DNA from 3 places in the Massilia timonae genome. Region 3 is predicted to be linked to each of the others. Evidence: riboswitches for the same ligand, from Rfam matches in the RefSeq annotation. Region 3 holds a riboswitch; each other region holds the start of a gene.
What was found. Region 3 has a riboswitch for cobalamin ahead of LO55_RS07985 (cobaltochelatase subunit CobN). Riboswitches for the same ligand answer to the same signal wherever they lie in the genome.
Positions count from the first base shown of each region.

Region 1: another riboswitch for cobalamin. It lies ahead of LO55_RS00110 (TonB-dependent receptor); the one in region 3 lies ahead of LO55_RS07985 (cobaltochelatase subunit CobN).
Region 2: another riboswitch for cobalamin. It lies ahead of LO55_RS03760 (TonB-dependent receptor domain-containing protein); the one in region 3 lies ahead of LO55_RS07985 (cobaltochelatase subunit CobN).

Region 1 covers NZ_JRYB01000001.1:18,776-26,587, forward strand. Annotated here, with positions in the region: gene LO55_RS00090 (MFS transporter) at 1-256, shown strand, start outside; gene LO55_RS00095 (hypothetical protein) at 318-662, opposite strand; gene LO55_RS00100 (thiol:disulfide interchange protein DsbA/DsbL) at 659-1,321, opposite strand; gene LO55_RS00105 (cobalamin-binding protein) at 1,474-2,349, opposite strand; gene LO55_RS00110 (TonB-dependent receptor) at 2,354-4,303, opposite strand; cobalamin riboswitch at 4,372-4,624, opposite strand; gene LO55_RS00115 (DODA-type extradiol aromatic ring-opening family dioxygenase) at 4,711-5,535, shown strand; gene ylqF (ribosome biogenesis GTPase YlqF) at 5,536-6,483, opposite strand; gene LO55_RS00125 (hypothetical protein) at 6,769-7,812, opposite strand, start outside.
Region 2 covers NZ_JRYB01000001.1:838,821-846,632, forward strand. Annotated here, with positions in the region: rRNA gene LO55_RS03725 (23S ribosomal RNA) at 1-857, opposite strand, end outside; tRNA gene LO55_RS03730 (tRNA-Ala) at 1,095-1,170, opposite strand; tRNA gene LO55_RS03735 (tRNA-Ile) at 1,179-1,255, opposite strand; rRNA gene LO55_RS03740 (16S ribosomal RNA) at 1,338-2,868, opposite strand; gene cobT (nicotinate-nucleotide--dimethylbenzimidazole phosphoribosyltransferase) at 3,311-4,342, shown strand; gene LO55_RS03750 (adenosylcobinamide-GDP ribazoletransferase) at 4,339-5,121, shown strand; gene LO55_RS03755 (histidine phosphatase family protein) at 5,121-5,663, shown strand; cobalamin riboswitch at 5,683-5,915, shown strand; gene LO55_RS03760 (TonB-dependent receptor domain-containing protein) at 5,981-7,812, shown strand, end outside.
Region 3 covers NZ_JRYB01000001.1:1,840,947-1,848,758, reverse strand. Annotated here, with positions in the region: gene LO55_RS08000 (TonB-dependent receptor) at 1-757, opposite strand, end outside; gene LO55_RS07995 (DUF2149 domain-containing protein) at 754-1,074, opposite strand; gene LO55_RS07990 (MotA/TolQ/ExbB proton channel family protein) at 1,071-1,514, opposite strand; gene LO55_RS07985 (cobaltochelatase subunit CobN) at 1,511-5,866, opposite strand; cobalamin riboswitch at 6,045-6,264, opposite strand; gene LO55_RS07980 (ROK family transcriptional regulator) at 6,445-7,695, shown strand.

The DNA.
Region 1 (7,812 bases), 1.8 Mb from region 3:
GCACGCCTTCTACAACACCGCCCTGCAGACGTGGTCGGCCGACGAGTTCGCGCTGCACGGCCAGGGGTCGGTGATGGCTCTGCTGTCCACGATCTTTTGCCTGGCGAATATCCTGATGGCGCTGATCGGCGCCGTGCTCACGCTGATCGATACCCGGCTGGTGCTGATCGTTGGCGGCCTGTTGACTGCCTGGGCCTCGGTGGCCCTGCGGCGCTGGAGCGCCCGCAGTCCCCGTCCGCACCTGGAAAGCACCTGACGCGCATCCAGACAGAAACACGGCGTCCGCAGGGGACGCCGTGTTGTCTTACCGTCTAGTATTACTTCCTGGTATCGATGCGGCCATCGTGATCGGGATGGGAACGCACATGGGTCACGCCGTACCAGAGATGCTCCCACCAGTGATCGCGCGAACGCACGGTCAGCAGGCACTTCTGGTCGAACCCCTCCTTGAACACTTGATCGGGACAGAGATTCGACGCCATCGCATGGCGCTGGTTTTCGGCATGGACGAGCGCGATGCCGAACCAGACGGTGGTCAGGACGAAGATCAGCGCAAGCGTCCACGCGACGTGATTCACGTTACTGGTCTCGAACAAGTTTTCCTCTTTGGGCCGGGACCCTTCGTAAATCTTGAGGATCTCGCCTTCGACTTTATCGGTCATTTTTCCTTGGCTGCCTTCGCCACCAGTGCGTCGAGGACCTGGCCGGTCGCCGTCATCAGCTGGCCCATGTCCTGGATCTTGTTGGACTGCGCCACCGTTGCCGGCGACACGACGTATTTGCCGTCGATGACGACGGTCGGGGTGCTGCTGGCCTTGTACGCTTCGGCGATCTGCGGCAGGCGCTTGAGCTTGGTCTGCACGCCGAACGAGTTCCACGCTTCCATGAATTTCGCCTTGTCCAGGCCGTTCGCGGTGGCCCAGGCGATGATGTCGTCGTCCTTCATCAGGCGCTTGCGCTCGACGTGCACGGCGCGGAACACGCGGTGATGGTATTGCTCCAGCTTGCCCATGGCGTCGAGCGTCAGGAACAGGCGGGCTTCCGGATCGCTGGCGCCCTGGAACGGCAGCGGGATGCGGCGCATCACGATGTTGTCACCCTGCTTCTTGACCCAGTTCACCAGGGTCGGCTCGAACGCATTGCAGGCGCCGCAGTGGTAGGCGAAGAACTCGACCACTTCGACCTTCTTGCCCACGGTCTGGGTCGGCTGCGGGGTCGCGAGCACGGTGTATTCGGCGCCGACGCGCGGATCGGTTGGCGAAGCATTGGCGAAACCGGCGACCAGGGCAGCGGCAACGAGGGCGAAACGCAGGGTGCGCATAAAATCCTTCCAAAAGAATGAACGAACGACCGCGAGATTACCACTTTTTGTCTGTCCCCTGTCCCGGGAGCGCAATTTTTTGCATTTGCTTACGGCTGAAACAGGGGCGTGGTGACTTTCAATCTACGCCGGCAACGCGAATAGTCAAGTCGTCAAGGCCGGCGCCCGCGCGCGTCCTCGAGCAGCGCGCAGATGCGGGCGGCGCCGTCGGCCGTGCGCGGCCCCGCCCGGCTGGTCAGGTCGCCATCGATCTCGAACAGGTTGCCGCGTCTTACCGCCGTCATGCCCTTGTACGGTTGCCAGATCTTCCAGCCGGGGTCCTTGGGATCATCGCGCTTGCCGACCAGGATCACTTCGGGATCGGCTTCGATCACCGCCTCGATGCCGACCTCGGGCGCGATCGTCTTCAGGGCCCCGAACAGGTTGCGGCCGCCGCACAGGCGCAGGATGTCGCTGGCGACATGGTCGTCGTTGAGGGTGTACAGCGGGCGGTCCCAGACCTGGTAGAACACGCCGACCTGCGGCCGCCCGGCGTAGCGCGTCCTGAGCGCTGCGATGCGCGCGCTGTAGTCGTGCGCCGCCCGCCGGGCCACGGGCTCGGTGCCGAGCAGCCGGCCCAGGCGCAGCAGGCTGTCGCCGACCTGCTCCAGCCGGCTCGGCTCGCTGTAATAGACGGGGATGCCCAGCCGCGCCAGCTGCTCGACCTGGCGCGTCGGGTTGCCGCTCTGCCAGACCACCAGCAGGTCGGGCTTCAGCGCCAGCACGCGCTCGACATCGATCTTGTTGAAGCTGCCGACCTGGGGCAGCTTTTTCGCCGCCTCGGGATAGTCGCTGTAGTCCACTGCGCCGACCATGCGCGCCCCGCCGCCGGCCGCGAACAGCAGCTCGGTGACGTGCGGCGCCATCGAGATCACCCGCTGCGCCGGCCGCGCCAGCGTGACCGTGCGCCCGGCGTCGTCGACGACGGCGATCGCCGCGAACGCATTGACCGAGGTTGCGGCCAGCACGGCCGCCAGCGCGGACTTCATGGCCTCAGAAGTCGAAGCGCAGCGACAACTTGAGCTGGCGACCGTCGCTTGGATAGATGCCGGCGCGGCAGTTGTAGGCCTGGCTGTAGTACTGGCGGTCGGCCAGGTTCAGGCCCGACAGCGCCACTTCCCACGGGCCGAAACGGCGCGCATAGCGGGCGTCGATCGTGGTGAACGACGGCATGCGGGTGCTGCAGCTGTTGGTGAAGTCGTCGCCATAGCGCTGGCTGTCGACCCACTGGGCGCCGATGTCGGCGGTCTGACCAATGCCCGGCGTCCACGCCAGGCGCGCGGTGACCACGTGTTTCGGCACCAGCACCATCTCGCGGCCGGCGTTCGGGCCGTCGCGGAACTCGGCCTGCACGTACTGCCAGGAGCCAAGCAGGCGCCAGGCGTCGGCGAAGATGGCTTGCCCTTCCAGCTCCACGCCCTGGCGGCGGGTCGGATCGAGGTTGGTGTTGGCGCCATAGCCGATGGTCGGGTCGTAGAAGATCTCGTTCGTCAGGCGGTGGCGGAACACGCGCGCGGTCACCTTGCGCGCATCGAGGCCGGCGCTGACGCCCAGTTCCAGGTCGCGCGAGGTTTGCGGCTCCAGCACGTCCAGGGTCGAACGGTAGCTGTTTTCATCGATATTGGCGATGCGGTAGCTGCGGCCGGCCTTGGCGAACACGGTCACGAGCGGCATCACGTCGATGCTGCCTTCCACGGTCCAGGCGTTGAGCGACTGCTTGCGGTGCTCGTTCACGACCGGCGGGAAGGCCAGCGGGTCGCTGTAGTCCTTCTCGAAGCGCTCGTGGCGGCCACCCACCGCCAGGCGGGCGTTGTGCGGGGCGTTCCAACGCAGTTCGTCGCGCAGGTAGAAGGCTTTCGAGTCCTGGCGCGCGTCGCCGGCCGAGAAATTGGAGGTAACCTCGCGCTCCCAGCGGATCAGGTCGATGCCGGTGACGAATTCGTTGCGCTTGTCGCCGAGGTCAAGGGTGTGACGCAGGCGCGGCGAGAACTGGGTCTGTTCGGCCTCGTAGACCGATGTCGACGGCGCGCCGAAGTCGTAGGTGGACGAGACCTCGCGCTCGCGGTGCGACAGATCGGCCGCCAGCTCGAAGGCGCCGACACGGTGCTCGACGAAGGCGGTCACGCGGTCGGTGTCGAGCGAGCCATAGTCCTTCGGCGTGTTGCTCTGGGTTGGAATGGTCAGGAACTGCTCTTCCGTCAGCGAACCCGGCAGGCGCGAATCGGAACGCGAACTCTCGAAGCGCAGGCCGGCGCGGCCGTTCGGCGCGTAGGCATACCCCACGCCGCCACTGAAGCTGGTCTGCTCGTAGTTGTTGTTGTCGCGGTAGTTATCCGTGCTGCGGTCGCTTACTGCGGCGTCGAACGACCATGGGCCGGCGCCGTGCGTGACCGAGGCGCGCAGGTCGCGGTGGTCGAAGCGGCCGGCTTCGGCGAACAGGGAACCATGCGTTCCCGCGCCCGCGCCGCGGCGGGTAACGATATTGATCACGCCGCCGGTGGCGCCGTCGCCATACAGCACGCTGCTGCCGCCGCGCGTGATCTCGATGCGCTCGACCGTGTCCACGGGAATGGTCGACAGCACCGTGTGCGCCAGCTCGTTCTCGTTCAGGCGCACGCCGTCGACCAGCACCACCGTGTTCTGGGCGCTGTTGGTGCCGAAGCCGCGCAGGTCGAGGCCGAAGTCGGGCGAGCCGTCCAGGCTCTGGCGGCCGAACACGCCGCCGATCTTCCGGATCGCCTGGTTGACGTCGGTGGCGCCGGCGCTGCGGATCTGCTCCGCGGTGATGACGGTGGCGCCGATCGGCGTGGCCTGGGCCGGGAAGCGCGGGCCGGTGATGAGGACTGAAGGGACGGCGTCCTGGGCCGCGGCATAAGGGCCGAACATGGCGAAGGCGCAAGCCAGCGCGAGTGGCGCGCGGCGCGGTGCAACTGCAAAAATCATGATGAATGTGTTCTCGATAAAAGGCACCGGCCTGCTTCCCCGCAGGCCGGAGTCAAAGGAAACGCCTGGCGCTTCCACCTGCTTTGGCCGGTATCCGGGCTGGCAAGCATGACGGCCTCACCTTCCTGCGCAGAACAGACCGTACAGCGGCGCAGTGGTTGTCGAGACCGTCCGCCACGCTGCAGATGCAGACGCGGCGCTTGTTGACCGTTGCGGGGGCAGCACACTTCCATGGCGGCGCGTGGCGCGGCCATGTCGTGTTTCCCGTTTAACTTCGCGCACCTGGACGTGCGCGAGAGCACCAAAACGGGGCGATTATACCTTGACGAGGTGCGACCTGCCCGGCCGCCGGCAAGCTCTCGCCGCTTGGGCTAACATGACCGTTTCAATGCACGACAGGAGCGGTCATGGCGCGCTTACCCACCTTGCCCACCTATTTCGTCTCGCACGGCGGCGGCCCCTGGCCGTGGATGCGCGAGCAATACGGGTCGGCCTACAACCAGCTTGCCGACTCGCTGGCCGCGCTGCGGGCCGAAGCTGGCGAGACGGTGCGCGCGGTGCTGGTCGTGACCGCCCACTGGGAAACGCCGCAGTTCATGGTGTCGTCCGGCACGGCGCCGGGCATGATCTATGACTACGGCGGCTTCCCGCCGCACACCTACCAGGTCAAGTACCCGGCCCCGGGCGAGCCGGCGCTGGCGCGGCGCGTGGCCGACCTGCTCGCCGCCGCGGGCCACCCGGCCGCGCTGGACGCCGAACGCGGCTTCGACCATGGCACGTTCTCGATGCTGTACCCGGTCTATCCGGAAGCGCGCATGCCGGTGGTGCAGCTGTCGATCCGGCGCGACCTGGATCCGGCCACCCACCTGGCGGCGGGCCGTGCGCTGGCGCCGCTGCGCGACGAGGGCATCCTGATCATCGGCAGCGGGCTGTCGTACCACAACCTGCGCCAGTTCGGGCCGAACGGGCGGGAGGCGTCACGCGCTTTCGACGGCTGGCTGCAGCACGCGCTGCTCGAACTCGATCCGGCGCAGCGCGAACAGGCCTTGCTGCGCTGGGATGCGGCGCCGATGGCGCGGGCGGCGCATCCGCGCGAGGAGCACCTGATTCCACTGATGGTGGCATTGGGGGCGGCCGAACAGGAGGCGGCCGCCTGCGTCTATCATGAAGACGCGTTCATGGGGAATTTGACGGTGTCGAGTTTCAGGTTCGGGGCACCGCCAGCGGCGTGATTACGTCCCGCGCTTGCCGCGCGCCGCTTCCTCGGCTTTCGCGGCGGCCTTCTCGGCCGCGATACGTGCTTTTTCGGCCATCTCGGCCTCGTGCTGGGCCAGGCTGGCCGCGCGCGATTCCGGCGTCTCGAGGCTGATGCGGCCGAGCGCGCCCTGGCGGTAATCCTGCAGCAGCGTGTGCGCCGCCTTTTCGTAGTCGAAATCGCCGCCGCGCACGCGAAAACCCCGGCGCTGGGCCACGCCCTCGATCACGGCAACGCCGTCCATCCCTTCGGTCTTGAAACCGTAGCGCGCGCTCAAGAGCTGCGGATAGCGCTGCAGCAGCAGCTCGCCCAGGTATTCGGCCACTTCTTCCTCGACCAGCGCATTGGTGCCGATCGCATGGCTGGCGGCCAGCATCAGGCCGTCGCTGGCCATGGCGATCTTCGGCCACAGCATGCCTGGGGTGTCGACCAGCACCACGTTCTTGTTCAGGTACAGGCGCTGCTGGGTCTTGGTCACGGCCGGCTCGTCGCCCACCTTGGCCACGCGCTTTTTCAATAGGGCGTTCATCAGCGTCGATTTTCCGACGTTCGGAATGCCCATGATCATGATGCGCAGCGGCTTGGTCGGCACGCCGCGGTGCGGGGCCAGCGACAGGGCCAGGTCCGGGATGCGGGCCACGTCGGCCGGCTTCTTGGTCGTCATCGGATAGGCGGTCACGCCTTCCTGGGCATCGTAATAGGCTTTCCAGGCGGCGGTCGCGTTCGGGTCGGCCAGGTCGATCTTGTTCAAGACCTTCAGGCAAGGGCGCTGGCGGAACTTGCGCAGCTCTTCCACCAGCGGGTTGCAGCTCGCCTCGGGCAGGCGCGCATCGAGGACCTCGATCACCAGATCGATGTTTTCCATCTGCTCGGCCGCTTCCCGCTTGGCCGCGTTCATGTGGCCAGGGAACCATTGAATCGACATACTATTGCTCTCTTAATCTTTCGTCCAAGGCGCTATTTTACGCTGAGCGTCGACACAAACGTAGCGGCGCAGCCACAAGGCCTCTTTCCATCGCGCGCTCCGTTGAGCTATTGCAACACTGATGACATATTCCGCGCGCACACTGCTCTCTTGCCTGCACAAGATGGAGATGGGAATGCGCGTACGGGAAAAACTGAAACGGTCGCTGGCGCGCTGGTATGGCGTGCTGATGCTGTGCTGCGCCATCGTGGTGTCGGCGATGGTCGAGCAATTGCCCCTGCTGCCCTACTGAACCACCCTGTCCATCCGGCAGTCGGCTGGCGGCAGCGGCGCCTGCGGATCGAAATGCGCCAGCCGCGTACGGGCCGCGGCGCGGTCTTTCGCGTACTCGGCCAGGTAGCGGCTGCGTTCCTCGCTCTGCCACTCGGCATCCGGCACGCCGGCCAGCGAACGGGTGCGGCTGGCAAACACCTTGCCCTCCAGGCGCGGCAACAGCAGGCGGTCGGGATCGACATTTTCGCGCAGCAGATAGCCCTCGACGTCGCGCAGCAGCAGCGGCAGGCGCGGCGCGCCATCGTGCAGCAGCTTGCCGTACACCCTGAGCCGCACCTGCTGCGCGCCCTGCCCCAGCACCTCGTTGAAGGTGGCCAGCGCGAACGGCCGGCCGTCCGCATCGTCGACGCGGCCCGTGACCACGTAGCGCCCTGGCAGGCGCACCTCCAGCGGCAGCGCGAACTGCAGCGCGCCACCGTCGACCGCCTCGCGCGGCGCCCCGCTCCAGGTGGCCGGCGACTGCGGCGAATACATGACGTCGAACAGCACGAAGCCTGCGCGGCCGCCGGCCTGGTAGCGCACCTCGAGCCGGATGGTGCCGTGAAAACCCGCCAGCGCCGTTTGCGCCGGCGCGAGTGTCCCCTGCCAGGCGCCGCCTTGTTCAGCGAACGGCACGGCGACCTGCGGCGCCGGGCGGCTCGGCCCATAGGTCATGCCCTGGGCCAGTGCGCGCGTGACGACCAGCGGCAGCGGCTGGCCGCCCCCATCCACCGCGCGCAGCGAGAAGCGGGCCTCTTCGCCGGCCGCCAGGTAGACCCGCGACTGCGCGGTCTGCAGCTGGACCTCGGGGTGGCTGTCGCCGCCCTCCGCCCGCATCGGATTGGTCTCGAGCAGCGGCTGGTTCGGGTACAGCTGGTCGGAATGGTGGCCGGCCGGCCGCGAATCGTGCGGATAGCGCGAATGCGCCAGGTAGCTGCAATAGGTGTGATCGGTCAGGCGCACCTGTTCGACCAGCTGGCGCCGGCGCACGGCGCGGTCTTCAAGCCGGGGCGCGAC
Region 2 (7,812 bases), 1.0 Mb from region 3:
CTCTACCCCCGATGGTGATACTTGAGGCACTACCTAAATAGTTTTCGGAGAGAACCAGCTATTTCCAAGTTTGTTTAGCCTTTCACCCCTACCCACAGCTCATCCCCTAATTTTTCAACATTAGTGGGTTCGGACCTCCAGGGCGTGTTACCGCACCTTCATCCTGGCCATGGGTAGATCACTTGGTTTCGGGTCTACACCCAGCGACTGTCGCCCTGTTCGGACTCGATTTCTCTACGGCTCCCCTATCCGGTTAACCTCGCCACTGAATGTAAGTCGCTGACCCATTATACAAAAGGTACGCCGTCACCCCACGAAGAGGCTCCGACTGTTTGTATGCACACGGTTTCAGGATCTATTTCACTCCCCTCCCGGGGTTCTTTTCGCCTTTCCCTCACGGTACTGGTTCACTATCGGTCGATTACGAGTATTTAGCCTTGGAGGATGGTCCCCCCATGTTCAGACAGGATTTCTCGTGTCCCGCCCTACTTGTCGTATGCTTAGTACCACCGTTTGAATTTCGTGTACGGGGCTATCACCCACTATGGCGTCACTTTCCAGAGACTTCCACTATTCAATCGACTATCACATACAGGCTCATCCCATTTCGCTCGCCACTACTTTGGGAATCTCGGTTGATTTCTTTTCCTGCAGCTACTTAGATGTTTCAGTTCGCCGCGTTCGCTTTGCATGCCTATGTATTCAGCATGCAATGACCTAAAAGGCCGGGTTTCCCCATTCGGAAATCTGCGGATCAAAGCTCGTTTGCTAGCTCCCCGCAGCTTATCGCAAGCTACTACGTCCTTCATCGCCTGTAATCGCCAAGGCATCCACCATGTGCACTTATTCACTTGTCCCTATAACGTTGGCCTCTGCATGAGTTACAGAGATCGTCATAGATCAAGAGTACAACTATGTTTGCTTGATACAAATTACTACTACCCTAAGTGTGCTATCAAATCATTGCTGACCTGATCTCACGCTTAAAAAAACTTTACTTCTTCCAGATTGTTAAAGAACGAAAAAACAGTGATCTCGAAAAGATCAAACCTAAATCTCATCAGCCATTTACTGACGACTTACGTTTGAGCTTTTGGTGGAGGATGACGGGATCGAACCGACGACCCCCTGCTTGCAAAGCAGGTGCTCTCCCAGCTGAGCTAATCCCCCGAGAAACGTGGTAGGGCTGGTTGGACTCGAACCAACGACCCCCGCGTTATCAACACGGTGCTCTAACCAGCTGAGCTACAGCCCCGATAAAACTGTTCTTTACTTGTTCAACAGTCGATAAGCGTGGACGCTTGATGATGGGTCGTTAGACCCCGGTGCTACTCTAGAAAGGAGGTGATCCAGCCGCACCTTCCGATACGGCTACCTTGTTACGACTTCACCCCAGTCACGAATCCTACCGTGGTAAGCGCCCTCCTTACGGTTAAGCTACCTACTTCTGGTAAAACCCGCTCCCATGGTGTGACGGGCGGTGTGTACAAGACCCGGGAACGTATTCACCGCGGCATGCTGATCCGCGATTACTAGCGATTCCAACTTCACGTAGTCGAGTTGCAGACTACGATCCGGACTACGATACACTTTCTGGGATTAGCTCCCCCTCGCGGGTTGGCGGCCCTCTGTATGTACCATTGTATGACGTGTGAAGCCCTACCCATAAGGGCCATGAGGACTTGACGTCATCCCCACCTTCCTCCGGTTTGTCACCGGCAGTCTCATTAGAGTGCTCTTGCGTAGCAACTAATGACAAGGGTTGCGCTCGTTGCGGGACTTAACCCAACATCTCACGACACGAGCTGACGACAGCCATGCAGCACCTGTGTTCAGGTTCCCTTTCGGGCACAACCAGATCTCTCCGGTCTTCCTGACATGTCAAGGGTAGGTAAGGTTTTTCGCGTTGCATCGAATTAATCCACATCATCCACCGCTTGTGCGGGTCCCCGTCAATTCCTTTGAGTTTTAATCTTGCGACCGTACTCCCCAGGCGGTCTACTTCACGCGTTAGCTGCGTTACCAAGTTAATTAAAACCCGACAACTAGTAGACATCGTTTAGGGCGTGGACTACCAGGGTATCTAATCCTGTTTGCTCCCCACGCTTTCGTGCATGAGCGTCAATCTTGACCCAGGGGGCTGCCTTCGCCATCGGTGTTCCTCCACATCTCTACGCATTTCACTGCTACACGTGGAATTCTACCCCCCTCTGCCAGATTCTAGCCTTGCAGTCTCCATCGCAATTCCCAGGTTGAGCCCGGGGATTTCACGACAGACTTACAAAACCGCCTGCGCACGCTTTACGCCCAGTAATTCCGATTAACGCTTGCACCCTACGTATTACCGCGGCTGCTGGCACGTAGTTAGCCGGTGCTTATTCTTCAGGTACCGTCATTAGCCGTGGATATTAGCCACAGCCGTTTCTTCCCTGACAAAAGAGCTTTACAACCCGAAGGCCTTCTTCACTCACGCGGCATTGCTGGATCAGGCTTGCGCCCATTGTCCAAAATTCCCCACTGCTGCCTCCCGTAGGAGTCTGGACCGTGTCTCAGTTCCAGTGTGGCTGGTCGTCCTCTCAGACCAGCTACTGATCGTCGCCTTGGTGAGCCTTTACCTCACCAACTAGCTAATCAGATATCGGCCGCTCCAGGAGCACAAGGCCCGAAGGTCCCCTGCTTTCATCCATAGATCGTATGCGGTATTAGCGTAACTTTCGCTACGTTATCCCCCACTCTTGGGTACGTTCCGATATATTACTCACCCGTTCGCCACTCGTCAGCGGAGCAAGCTCCCTGTTACCGTTCGACTTGCATGTGTAAAGCATGCCGCCAGCGTTCAATCTGAGCCAGGATCAAACTCTTCAGTTCAATCTCTGTTTGTTGACTCTTTCGAGTCACTCGCTATTGCTAGCGAGGTCGCTCACTCAAAATACTGACCGTCGCTTCATTGCTGAAGCAACGTTTAATACTTTGTGCGAACATTTGATATTTTAAGTATGCAGCTGAACAAGTCAGCTGGCACCTTCATCAAACGCCCACACTTATCGACTGTTAATTTTTAAAGATCAGAATTCGGTACTGCTTCATCTGCTGTTTGCTTCGAATCGTTTTGTTCGTCAGCAGCAGAGAGGCGAGATTATGAAGTGTTTCTCATTGTTCGTCAACCTCTTTTTTCTCTTCGCTTTCGCTACCGTGAGGCTGCGTCTGCGTCGAGGAGCGAGACTATAGCAAGCCGGAGGCCGACTTGCAAGGTTTACGATTGTGATATCTTAGCCGCCGCATTCAGCGACCTTCTCTTACATACCCTTATATGATTCCTACGATCGTCCCTACCGCCGACGCCGCCCTCTCCCGGTCCCTGGCGGACGCCATCAATAACAAGACCAAGCCGCTCGGCAGCCTCGGACGACTGGAATCGCTCGCCGCCCAGCTGGGCCTGATCCAGCGCTCGACCAGGGTCAGCATCGACCAGCCTGCGATCCTGGTCTTCGCCGCCGACCACGGCGTCGTGGCCGAGGGCATCTCCGCCTTCCCGCAAGACGTCACCTGGCAGATGGTCGAGAACTTCCTGGGCGACGGCGCGGCCATCAATGTATTCGCGCGCCAGAACGGCTGCGCCCTGCACGTGGTCGACGCCGGCGTGAACCACGATTTCGGCGCACGCGCGGGGCTCGTGCACCGCAAGGTCGCCAACGGCACCCGCAACTTCGCGCTCGATCCGGCCATGACGGCGCAGGAATGCGCGACCGCGCTCGAACACGGCATGGCCCTGGCGCGCGACCTGCCCGGCACTGTGGTCGGCTTCGGCGAGATGGGCATCGGTAACACGACGTCGGCCGCCGCCCTGATGCACAAGCTGACCGGCCAGCCGGTGGCGCGCTGCGTCGGCGCCGGCACCGGCCTTACCCCCGACGGTATCCGCCACAAGGCCGACGTGGTCGCGGCAAGCGTGGCCCGTCACACCCACGCCGTGCAACCGCTCGAGGTGCTGGCCACCTTCGGCGGCTTCGAGATCGCGATGATGGCCGGCGCCATGCTCAAGGCGGCCGAGCTGCGCAAGGTGCTGCTGATCGATGGCTTCATTGTCACCAGTGCCCTGCTGGTGGCCGCGCGCCTGCAGCCGGCCATCCTCGACTACTGCGTGTTTTCGCACTGCTCGGGCGAGCATGGCCACGCACTGCTGCTCGAGGAGCTCGGCGCCCGTCCGCTGCTCGACCTTGGCCTGCGCCTGGGCGAAGGCACCGGCAGCGCGCTCGCCCTGCCCCTGCTGCACGCCAGCGCCAACTTCCTGAACGAGATGGCCACCTTCGCCTCGGCGCAAGTGAGCGAACGCTCGGCATGACGCACCAGCTGCGCCTGTTCTTCATCGCGCTGCAGTTCTTCACGCGGCTGCCGATTCCGCGCTGGGTCGGTTTCGAGCCGAGCTGGTTGAACCATGCGTCGCGCTACTTCCCGCTGGTGGGCGTCGTGGTCGGCGCCATCGGCGCGCTCGTCTACCTGGTGGCCGCGCACTGGCTGACGGCGCCAGTGGCGGCCGTGCTGTCCACCGCCGCCACCATCTACCTCACCGGCGCCTTCCACGAAGACGGCTTCGCCGACACCTGCGATGGCCTGGGCGGCGGCATGACGAAGGAACGCGCGCTCGAGATCATGAAGGATTCGCGCGTCGGCGCGTATGGCGCGATCGGCATCGTGTGCATGCTCGGTGCGAAGCTGGCCCTGCTTGCCAGCCTGCCGCCGGCCAGCGCCATGGCCGCCCTGCTGCTGGCTCACCCGCTGTCGCGACTGGCCGCCACGTCCCTGATCTGGCAGATGGAGTACGCCCGCGCCGAGGGCAAGGCCAAGCCGCTGGCGGTGCGCATGAGCGACCGCGAGTTCGGCATCGCCGCCGTGACCGTGCTGCTGCCCGCGCTCGGCCTGCTGGCCTTCGGCCTGCTCGACCTGGCCGCCATCGTCGCCGCGCTGGTCGCGGCCCTCGTTGCAACCTGCTGGCTCGCGCGTAAATTCACGCGGCGCTTGCAAGGCTATACCGGCGACTGCCTCGGCGCCGTGCAGCAACTGGCCGAAGTGGCGGTCTATATCGCGGTGCTGGCCACGCTCGGCCGCGGCGCGCTGGCCTGATGCGCCTCTACCTGGTGCGCCATCCGCGGCCCGAGGTGGCGGCCGGGCACTGCTACGGCCGCAGCGACCTGGCGGCGGATCACGCGGACGTCGAACGGGTGCTGGCCGCATTGGCAAGCCAGGGGCTGCCCGGCGCGATGCCCGTCTACGCCAGCCCGCTGGCCCGCAGCGCGGTCCTGGCGGAGCAGCTCTCGCCGGCGCCGGTATTCGACGCGCGCCTGGCCGAGATGGACTTCGGCGCCTGGGAAATGCGCAGCTGGGACGACATCCCGCGCAGCGAGATCGACGCCTGGAGCGCCGACCTGCTGCACTACCGCCCCGGCGGCGGCGAAAGCGTGATGGACGTGGCCGCGCGCGTGGCCGGTTTCGATGCCGATATCCGGCGCGCCGGACACGCGCAAGCCCTGGTCATCTGCCACGCCGGCACCATGCGCCTCCTGCATTCGCTGCACCTCGGCGGCACGCTGGTCGAGGCCGCGCTGCGCGCTGCACAGGCGCCACACCGGATCGGCTACGGCGAAGTGATGATGCTGGAAACCTGACAACGCCTTGGACAACACCTTATAATGTGCGCGTTTTGGTGCTCGCGCCTGCGTTCGCAGTCGCAGTTAAACGGGAAACACGAAGCTCCTTTCAAGGGCCAACGTGTGCTGCCCCCGCAACGGTAAGCAAGTGCCGCATGCTCTCTTCGAGCCATGCGGCAAACCGTCCCCTCATACCACTGTGCGCATGCATGGGAAGGTCGGACGGCCATACTTGTCAGCCCGGATACCGGCCAAAAGGTGGCGTCGCCTCGCGCGATGCCGTTCAATCTGGCCTACGGGGACGTCGGCTGGTTGCCCTTTATAAGAAACAGTTCATGAATTTTCCAGTCACCCGGCAAGCCGCCGCGGTCTCGCTCGCCCTCGCCGTCATCTCGTCCGCCGCCGTCGCCGACGCACCCTCGCCTGACGCCATCCCTACCGCCGACACCGTCGTCGTCACCGCAACGCGCACCGCGCAGCGCGCCGCCGACGTCATCGCCGACACCACCGTCATCGATGCCGAAGAGATCGCGCGCTCCGGCGCCGGTTCGGTGGCCGACATCCTGCGCCGCCAGCGCGGCATCGAGATCTCGCGCAACGGCCCGGCCGGCACCACCACCAGCGTCTTCATCCGCGGCGCCAACGCCAACCAGTCCGTGGTCCTGGTCGACGGCGTGCGCTTCGGTTCGGCGACCACCGGCACCGCCAGCTGGAACGCGATCCCGCTGGGCGCCATCGACCGCATCGAGATCGTCTACGGCCCGCTCAGCACCCTGTACGGCGCCGACGCCATCGGCGGCGTGATCCAGATCTTCACCCGCAAGGGCGAAGGCGCCCCGGTCGTCACCGGCTCGGTTGGCGTGGGCAGCAACGCGACCCGCCAGCTTGATGCCGGCATCTACGGCAGCAGCGGCGGCCCGAACGCCGTCAGCTACGCCTTCGGCGCCGGCTACGAGGACTCGGACGGCTTTTCGTCTACCCGCCCAAGCGCCTCGGGCTACAACCCGGACGAAGACGGCTACCGCCGCCGCAACGCCAACGGCCGCGTGACGATGGCGCTCGCGCCGGGCCACGAGATCGGCGCCCAGTTCCTGGTCAGCCGCCTGTACAGCCAGTACGACAGCGGCACCGCCAACTACGACGTCCACAGCGACAACGACCTGAACACCGCCGCGGTCTTCATGCGCAACCAGATCCTGCCGAACTGGCACAGCACGGTGCAATACGCGCGCTCGGAAGACAAGTCGGGCAACTTCACCAACGCGACGCCATCCGGCGCCAGCCAGATCGACACCCAGCAGGATGAGTTCAGCTGGCAGAACGACATCGCCATCGGCCAGGACACCCTGCAGCTGCTGTACACGCACCGCAAGGAAGAGGTGCCGACGATGCAGCGCTCGCGCATCACGAATTCGTATGCCGCCGCCTACTCGGCCAAGCGCGGCCAGCACCTGGTCGACGTCAGCGCGCGCCACGACCGCTCGGTCTATGGCAGCAAGAACACCGGCGCCGCCGGCTATGGCTACGACTTCGGCAACGGCCTGCGCGCCACCGCCAGCGTCGGCACGAGCTTCCGCGCCCCGACCTTCAACGAGCTGTATTTCCCCGGCTACGGCCTGGAAACCAACAAGCCCGAAAAAGGCCGCAACCGCGAAGTGGGCCTGCGCTACGACGGCAACGGCTACCAGCTGGACGCCACCTACTTCCACAACCGCCTGACCGACATGATCGTGTCGAGCACCCCGTGCCCGGACGGCGTCAACCGCAGCTGCGCCTACAACGTCAACAAGGGCCTGCTCGAAGGCTTCTCGCTGGCCGGCGCTACGCGCCTGATGGGTGTCGACCTGCGCGCCAGCCTCGATTGGCAGGATCCGCGCGACGAGACCACCGGCAAGCAGCTGGCGCGCCGCGCGAAGAAGCATGCCAGTTTCGGCGCCGACTACACGATGGGCACGCTCAAGGCCGGCGCCGAACTGACGGTATCGGGAGAGCGCTTCGACGACGCCGCCAACAACCGTCGCCTGGGCGGCTACGGCCTGCTGAACCTGCACACGACCTGGCAGTTCACGCCCGACTGGTCGCTGCTGATGCGCCTGGACAACGTCGCCGACAAGCAGTACGAGATCGCGCGTAACTACGGCACCAGCGGCCGCACCTGGTTCGCGGC
Region 3 (7,812 bases):
AGCGGATCGGCTCTTGTTCGGCATGATCGAGCTGGGCGTACAGGGTCACGCCAGGCGCCAGGGTCGTCGTCATGCTGGTCAGGATCTTGCCGTGGCGGGATTCGCCGCGGTCGATGAAGCCGTCGCTGCGACCGGCGTAGGCATCGATGCGGAAGGCGCCCTGCTCGCCCAGCGCACCGGTGGCGCCGATGCCCGCGCGCACAGACTCGCCGCCGCCGATGCCGCCCAGGATCTCGAGCGAGGATGCGCGCCGCGGCGCCTTGCGCACGGCGTTGACGATGGCGCCGGTGGCGCCGCTGCCGTGGACGACCGAACCCGGGCCGCGCAGCACGTCGATCGTCTCGTAGCCCCAGGGATCGGCCGGATAGGTCGCGGTGCTGGAACCGACCAGCAGGCGCTGGCCGTTCTCCAGCATTGCGATCGCGTTGTTGCCGTTGAAGCCCCGCGCCGAATAGCTGATGCCGCTGCCGGGCGAGCTGCTGTCGGTCAGGCCGGTGCTGCGCGTCACCGCGTCCTTGACCAGCAGGTCGCCACGCGCGGCGATGGTGGCGGCGCTCAGGCTGTTGGCGCTGGCCGGCAGGTCGAGGGCGCTGATGTCCAGGCGGCTGGCGGTGGTGTTCTGGCGGTCGAGCGCCAGGCCTTCTTCACCGGCTGCGCCACGGATGGTGACGGTAGGCAGATCTTGCGCAAAGGCGCCGGCGGCGCACAGCAGGGCGACGAGCGCGCCGAGCGGGCGGGGTTGGAAAACGGTGTTCATTGTTTGTTCCTGGTTTGCACGGGTTCGATCAGCACCAGCTGGCCGGTCGCGGGATCGCGATAGACTTCGCCGACGCGGTCGTAGCCGCTGCCGTCCTGGGTCACGCCGCTGGCGGGACGCTCGATCTGGCGGCCCTTCTCCACCGGCTGCGGGGTTTTCAGGGTCCCTTGCGCGCCGGCGATGGCGGCGATCAGGCCGCAGGCGAACACCAGCATCACGTCGACCAGGTTGACCAGGCTGGCGCGCGGATCTTCGTCGCTCTGGTCGAAGCGCGCGTCGAGGTGGCGGTACAGCCGCAGTCTGCCGCGCCCACTCATGGCTGCGGCTCCATCGCGTCCAGCGTCTCTTCATACCAGCGGCGGCGCAGCTTGCCGATCACCAGGCCGCCGATGCCGGCCACCAGGCCCAGCACGGTGGCGTCGAAAGCGACGGTCACGGCGCTGGCCAGCTTGGCGGGGTCGCCTTCGCCCAGCGCCGCCAGGCCCGGTCCGAGCGGGATGATGGTGGCCATCAGACCCAGCATCGGCGGGATGCGCGCCAGCAGGTCGGCGCGTTCCAGGCGGTGGCGGGCAATCTTTTGCACAAGCGCCAGGTCGCCGCTGGCGCGCAGCCTGGCCAGGCCGTGGAAGCGTTCGCCGACGGCGATGCCGGATTCGACCAGCGCGATCGCGCAGCCGGCCAGCAGCGCCACCAGGGATGGCGCGAGCAGCCAGCTGACGGCGTCGTGCAGCCAGGCATAGGAAAGGGTTTCGATCATGGATGACTCCTGAGAGGTTGAGGGATGTGCCGGCCGCGCCACAGGCCGAGCGAGAACAGGGCGAGGCAGGCGGCCAGGATGGCCAGCACCTGCACGATGCGCAGCGCGGCGGGCTGCGCGGGTTCTGGTTGCTGTTTCAGTTCATAGACGCGCATCGGTTCGGGTTCCGGCGCGGGCGCTGCCGGTTCTGCCGTCTCGCCGGCGTCAGGTGCGATAGCTTGCTGCGCCGGGACGGCGACGGAGGGGACGGTCGTCGCCACTGCCGGCAGCAGCTCGCCACGCGCCTTGGCAAGCGTCACGCCGAGCTTTTGCGCATCCGCGCCATCCAGTTGCGGCGCCAGCCAGCCCCACATCGGATGATCCGGCGCCGTATGGCCGCTGCCCGGCAAGCCATTGGCCGCCACCAGGCGCGCCAGCTCTCCGCCCAGGCGGCGGATGGTCTCGGGATCGGTCTTCCAGTAGCCCTTCTCGGCCGCCACCATGAACACCGCCAGCATGTGCGCCTTCACGTGCGCGTTGTGGCGCTGGCCCAGGAATTCGGGCAGGCCGAGCTTGTGCCGGTCGTCGAAGTAAACGGCCTTCACTTCGTCCCAGGCCCAGTTCTTGACCAGGTCGGGCCGCGTCACCTGCCAGCCCCACAGGTTTTCGATGAATTCCTGGCCCATGGTGCGCGCGCCGGAATAACCGTTGTCCATCAATGGCCGCAGCCAGGCCGGGTTCAGGAAACGCCCGCGCAGCTCGCCCAGCAGGGCGCTGGCGAGCGGCTCGACGTCGGCCTGGCCGGGCCGCGAGTGCTGCAGGATCAGCGCGTCCGGCACGCGCCCGGTGCGCGTCTCGACCGCGAGCGACAGGCCGCCCAGGTAGTCGAAGGCGTCGTTGTTGTCGAGCAGGCCATACAGGTTGCTGGCGCGGCCATGATAGGTGCGGTGGATGCCGTCCAGCGCCACGTCGAAGGCGCGGTGGCTGGAGGCGCCTTCGGCATCGAGGCCATAGGCATGGCCCATGCGGTTGCGGTAGGCGCGGCCGATTTCCTCGCGCTCGCGCCAGGCGCCCGAGCGCTCGGTCAGGCGGTTCACGCCGGCGCCGTAGGCGCCCGGCGCATCGCCGAACACGCGCAGCGCCGCGGCCCGTCCTGCTTCGCTCGCCGGCATGCCATCGGCCAGCAGCGCCCGCTGGCGCGTCAGCCACTCGCGCGCCACGCGGTTGCTGGTTGCCGCTTCGCGACCCCACACCGCGCCTTCGATCGGCGTCAGCGCCGCCTGCAGGGCGTCGCGCAAGGACGGGTCCTGTTCGACCAGCGTCTGCGCCGACGCCGCCAGCGCCAGCCGGCCGGCGCGGTCGATCAGGCGGATCAGGTTCGGATACAGGTCGCGGAACAGGCCGGAGGTGGTGACCACCGCGTCGCGCCGGACGGCGCCGGGCATGAGCCTCACGTCGGTGACGATGCCGCGCGCATTCCACACCGGCTCGGCGCCCATCATGGCCAGCGCGAAGCCGACCATCACGCCTTCGTCGCGCACGGCGTCGGACGCCCACAGGATGATGCCTTCGCTGCCCTCGCCCACCTTGTCTCTTTCGGCCGCTTTTCCTGCCATCTGCCGGCCCAGCCCATAACCAAGACGGGTCGGCAGGATGTCGCCGTCGACCGCGTGGAAGTTGCGGCCCGTCGGCAGCGCCTCGGGCGAGCGCAGCGGGTCGTTGCCCTTGCCCGGCTCGATGTAGCGCCCATCCAGGCCGGCCAGCAGCGCCGCCATCTCGCGCCGCGGCGAATCGCGCAGTTTATGCGCGACGTCGGGATCGTCGATGCCGCTCTTCTTCATCGAATCGAGCATCAGCTCGAGCGACTCGCGGCTCCACGGCCGGCCGAACACATGCAGGCCATGGGGCATGAATTTCTCCTGCAGCTTGGTCAGATAGTGGCCGATCTCGTGCGCCAGCAGGTCGTCGTCGGCCGCGTCGAAGCCGATGCCGCGCACCTCCAGCACGTCGGACATCGACGCTTCCAGCTCGGCGCGCAGGTTCAGCGCCACCACCCGCTCGCGCATCAGCTGCGCGGCCTGGGTCTTGAGCGATTCGGACGATGCGGCTTCGAAGCTCTCGACGATCTGGCGCAGCGACAGCAGTTCGTCGTACAGCGGCGTGGTGGCCAGCGGCGGCGTCAGGTGGTCGACGATGATGGCCAGGCCGCGGCGCTTGGCCTGCGTGCCTTCGCCGACGCCGTCGACGATATACGGGTAGATGCCCGGCAGGTCGCTCGCGATCAGGCTCGGATAGTCGTCGCTCGACAGGCCGACGGCCTTGCCCGGCATGAACTCATAGGTCGAGTGGCGCCCCACGTGCACTACGGCGTCGGCCTTGAAGCGGTCGCGGACCCAGTGGTAGAAGCCAAGGAACTGGTGCGGTGGCGTGATGCTGGTGTTCGCGTGCAGCAGTTCCTCGTCCACCTCCCAGCCGCGCGGCGGCTGCGGGCCAATGAAGACGTTGCCGAACACCAGTCCCGGCACCAGCATCTTGCCGCCGTCGACCATCACCTTGCCCGGCGCCGGGCCCCAGCCGCGCATGCCTTCGATGCCGTAGCCGATCAGGCGTCGGTAGAGGGGCGCCAGCGCCTTGCAGGGCCGTGGCCTGGTTTCGTCGAGGCAGGCGAAATAGCCTTCTTCCAGCGCATGCAGGTCGCGCGTGGCCTGCTCGCGCCGCGGATGGTCGACGCCCTCGACCAGGTGCAGCAGCTCCTCGATCACGGTCTCGGCCTGCTTGCGGCCCAGCGCGCGCTCGCCGGCCTTCTCGGCCGCCAGCACGTCGGCATGCAGGCGGCCCAGCAAGCCGTCCTGCATCTCGCCCCGCACCCGCGGCGACAGGGTCGCGAACCAGCGCGCGTACTCCTGCGCCGTGACGCCGTTGACGGCGCCGGCCATCTCGCGCAGGGCGGCGCGGTCTTCCGGCAGGTTGACGCCGCGCGCCATGATCATGTCCAGCAGCGCCTCGGGCGACGCCGGCAGTTCGCCGACCGTGTAGCCCGCCGCCTTGAGGGCATGCAGCATCCCGAACAGCGAGTCCGGCACGTTGAGGTTGTCGGCGCCGATGTTCTGGCGGCCCGGCGGATGGTTGTAGTAGACCATCGCGATCTTCTTGTCGGCGTTCGCTTTGGCGCGCAGCGCCAGCCAGCGCGCCACGCGGCCCGACAGGCGGTCGACTTCAGCCGGCAGCAGCACGGGCGGGCGGTTCTCGATGCCGGTCTGGGGGTCGCGCCGGGCCTGGCCCAGGGCCGCCACCACCATCGGCTGGCCGATGCCCTGCAGCTCGGGCAGGGCCACGCGGTACTGGACCGAGTCGGGCGGCAGGCCGTCGGGCGACAGCTGCCATTGCATCGCGGTGCGGTCCGACAGGCGGATCGCCTTGAACACCGGGATGTCCAGGCGCTTGAAGGCTTCGCCTACCGCCTCCCGGCCCTCGGCGGCGCCGACCACGAAGTCCTGCAGCACCACCAGCGCAGCAGGCTTGGCCGGCGCGACCAGCTGCGGCAGGCGCTCGAGCGCTTCGCGCGAGGCGCCGCCCCAGCGCGTGAGCAGCTGCACGCAGGGCTGGCCCAGTTCCTCGATGCGCCGGCACAGCGCCGCGGGCACCACGCCATCCATGTTCGCCAGGTCGAGCACGACCACGGTCGGGCGGTCCTGCAGGCCGAGCTTCGACGCATTGCCCCAGGCGGCGCCGTCCTGCAGCTCGCGCTCTCCCGCGCGCAGGCGCAGGGTCGGCTCCGGCTGCGGATCGGCCAGGGGCGTGCCCGGCGCGAGCAGGTGCCGCATCAGCTCCGTGGTGTTGTCGACGCCGCCCGCCTGCCACACGCGGCGCGCCGCCAGCCAGTGGCGGGCGGCGGGATTGGCGTCGGCCGCCCGCAGCGCGGCCTGCGGCGGCGCCTCGCTCGCCAGCTGGCGCAGCAGCTCGGGCGAGAAGCCGGCCAGGCTGCCGTGGCGCGAGCGCGTCATGAGGTTCAGGGTCGCCTCGCCGTTCAGCGCCAGCACGGCGGTGCCTGGCCTGGCGTGGCGCGCCAGGGCATCCTTCATGCGCCGCGCCGGGTCGCCGAACAGCGACACCGCCAGGATGCTGTCGGCGCCGGCGATCCACTGCGCCACCTCGCGCTCGCCGGCCGCCATCAGCTGCGCCGGGGTGCGCAGCAGGATGCGGTCTCGCGGACGGCTGGCCAGGTGGCGGTGGGCGGCTTCGATCGCGCCCGGCGCGGCGCGCTCGGTGACCACGGCGAACAGGGTGGTGGCGCCGGCATGCTGGAAGCCCGACATGCAGGCGAGCAGGAACACCAGCGCGACGCAGATGCGGACAGGGAGAAGCGTGTTCATGTGAACGTCGACCTTTCAGCTGCGCGCTTGACGCGCGCACGACAACAGGCAGCCGCCATCCTTCCACGATGAACAGGGACGCTTGCGCGCCGCGCAGGCGAGCGATCGCAGCGAATGACGCGGGCAGACAAAGAAGGAACAGCGGACAACCAACAGGCACGCCCTCACCCCGGGACGTGCGAATGCATCGTGGATGGCCGGTCTTCTGGCTCGCCGTCTTCCTTCCCCGGTCCTGCCTTCCCGTGCACGGGGCACAGTGGCGTTCGACCGGGGTCGTCAGGCTTACAGCAGCGGGGGCTGCGCCGGACTGGCGCGCGATGGCTATCGCGCACGTCACCGGCTTCCCGTTTCACCTCCCTGCAGACGAGCAGGAAGGCACCATTCACTTGATTGGGCGCGATTCTAACGCCAAGTTCGACCAGTTGTCACCGCATTATTTTTTGGCGGGCGAGCGCGAAGCGGCCCAGCGCGGCGACCAACAGCGCCCGATCGGCCCGAAAAATAAGTCGCATAGGTTTATTTAGCGGAAGGACGTATACTTACCGTCTCCCGCTGTCTTGCCCATCGAACGCCGCGCCATGCCGCCCTATAACGCACCGCCTCCCGCCTTTGACCCCGCCACCATGCCGCTGCTGCGCACCGTCGGCTCGAACCAGGTCGGCATGCGCGAGTTCAACGAGCGGGTCGTGCTGCAGGCGATCCGCACCCATGGCAGCCTGCCCAAGGCCGAAGTCGCGCGCCTGACCAATCTGAGCACCCAGACCGCCTCGGTGATCATCAACCGCCTGCTGGACGAGCAGCTGGTGGTCAAGCGCGACGCCGTGCGCGGCAAGGTCGGCCAGCCGTCGCAGCCGATCGCCCTCAATCCGGAAGGCGCGTTCTCGATCGGCATCCAGATCGGCAGGCGCGCGCTGGACGTGGTCCTGCTCGATTTCACGGGCGCGCTGCGCTGGCAGTCGTCGACGCCCTACGCCAGCCCCGACGTGGAGCAGGTGTTCGCCGCCATCGACGCCAGGCTGCGCGAGGTGGACGACTTCCTCGGCCCGGAGCTGGCCCCGCGCCTGACCGGCATCGGCCTGGCCGCCCCGCTCACGCTGGGCACCTGGCACGGCCTGGAAAGCCTGCTGCCGCATCAGGCCGAAGCCTGGCGCCGGGTCGACCTGCGCATCCGCCTGCAGGCCATGACGCCGCTGCGCGTGGACTTCGCCAAGGACACGATCGCGGCCTGCGTGGCCGAACTGGTGGCCGGCCGCGGACGCAAGCTGAAAAGCTATCTGTACGTTTTCGTGGACACCCTGGTCGGCGGCGGCCTGGTGATCGACGGCGAGCCGCACAGCGGCCAGTTCGGCAACGCCGGCGCGATCGGTTCGATGCCATTGGGCCTGGCCGGAACGGACGAACGCGGCGTGGCGCCGCAGCTACTCGGGGCGGCCTCGCTGGTGCGGCTGGAAGAGATGCATGCGCAGGCGGGATTGGCGCCGCTGGCGTTCGGCGACGAGCGCCTCTTGAGCGGCCCATGGGAAGCGGTGACCCTGCAATGGGTCGAGGAAGCCGCGAATGCGATCACCTTCGGCGTCACCGGCGCGGCCTGCCTGCTCGACCTGGACGGCGTGATCGTCGACGGCGCCGTCAGCCGCGCCCTGCTCGAACGCCTGATCGCCGCGGTGCAGGAGCAGATGACGCGCTACAGCTGGCAGGGCACCGAGCGGCCGCTGGTGATGGCGGGGACGATCGGGATGACGGCCAAGGTCATCGGCGCGGCCTACTTGCCGCTGCATGCGAACTTCGCGCCGGCGCATGGCTTGTTCCTGAAGGCGGCGCGGCGCTAGTGTCTTGAATATGCTGCACTATAAAAAAACCCTGCGAATGATGCACTCGCAGGGTTTGTCGTACCGATCAGACCGGAAATCGTAGGGTAGGGTACGTGACGCTCAAGAGTCGCCCGT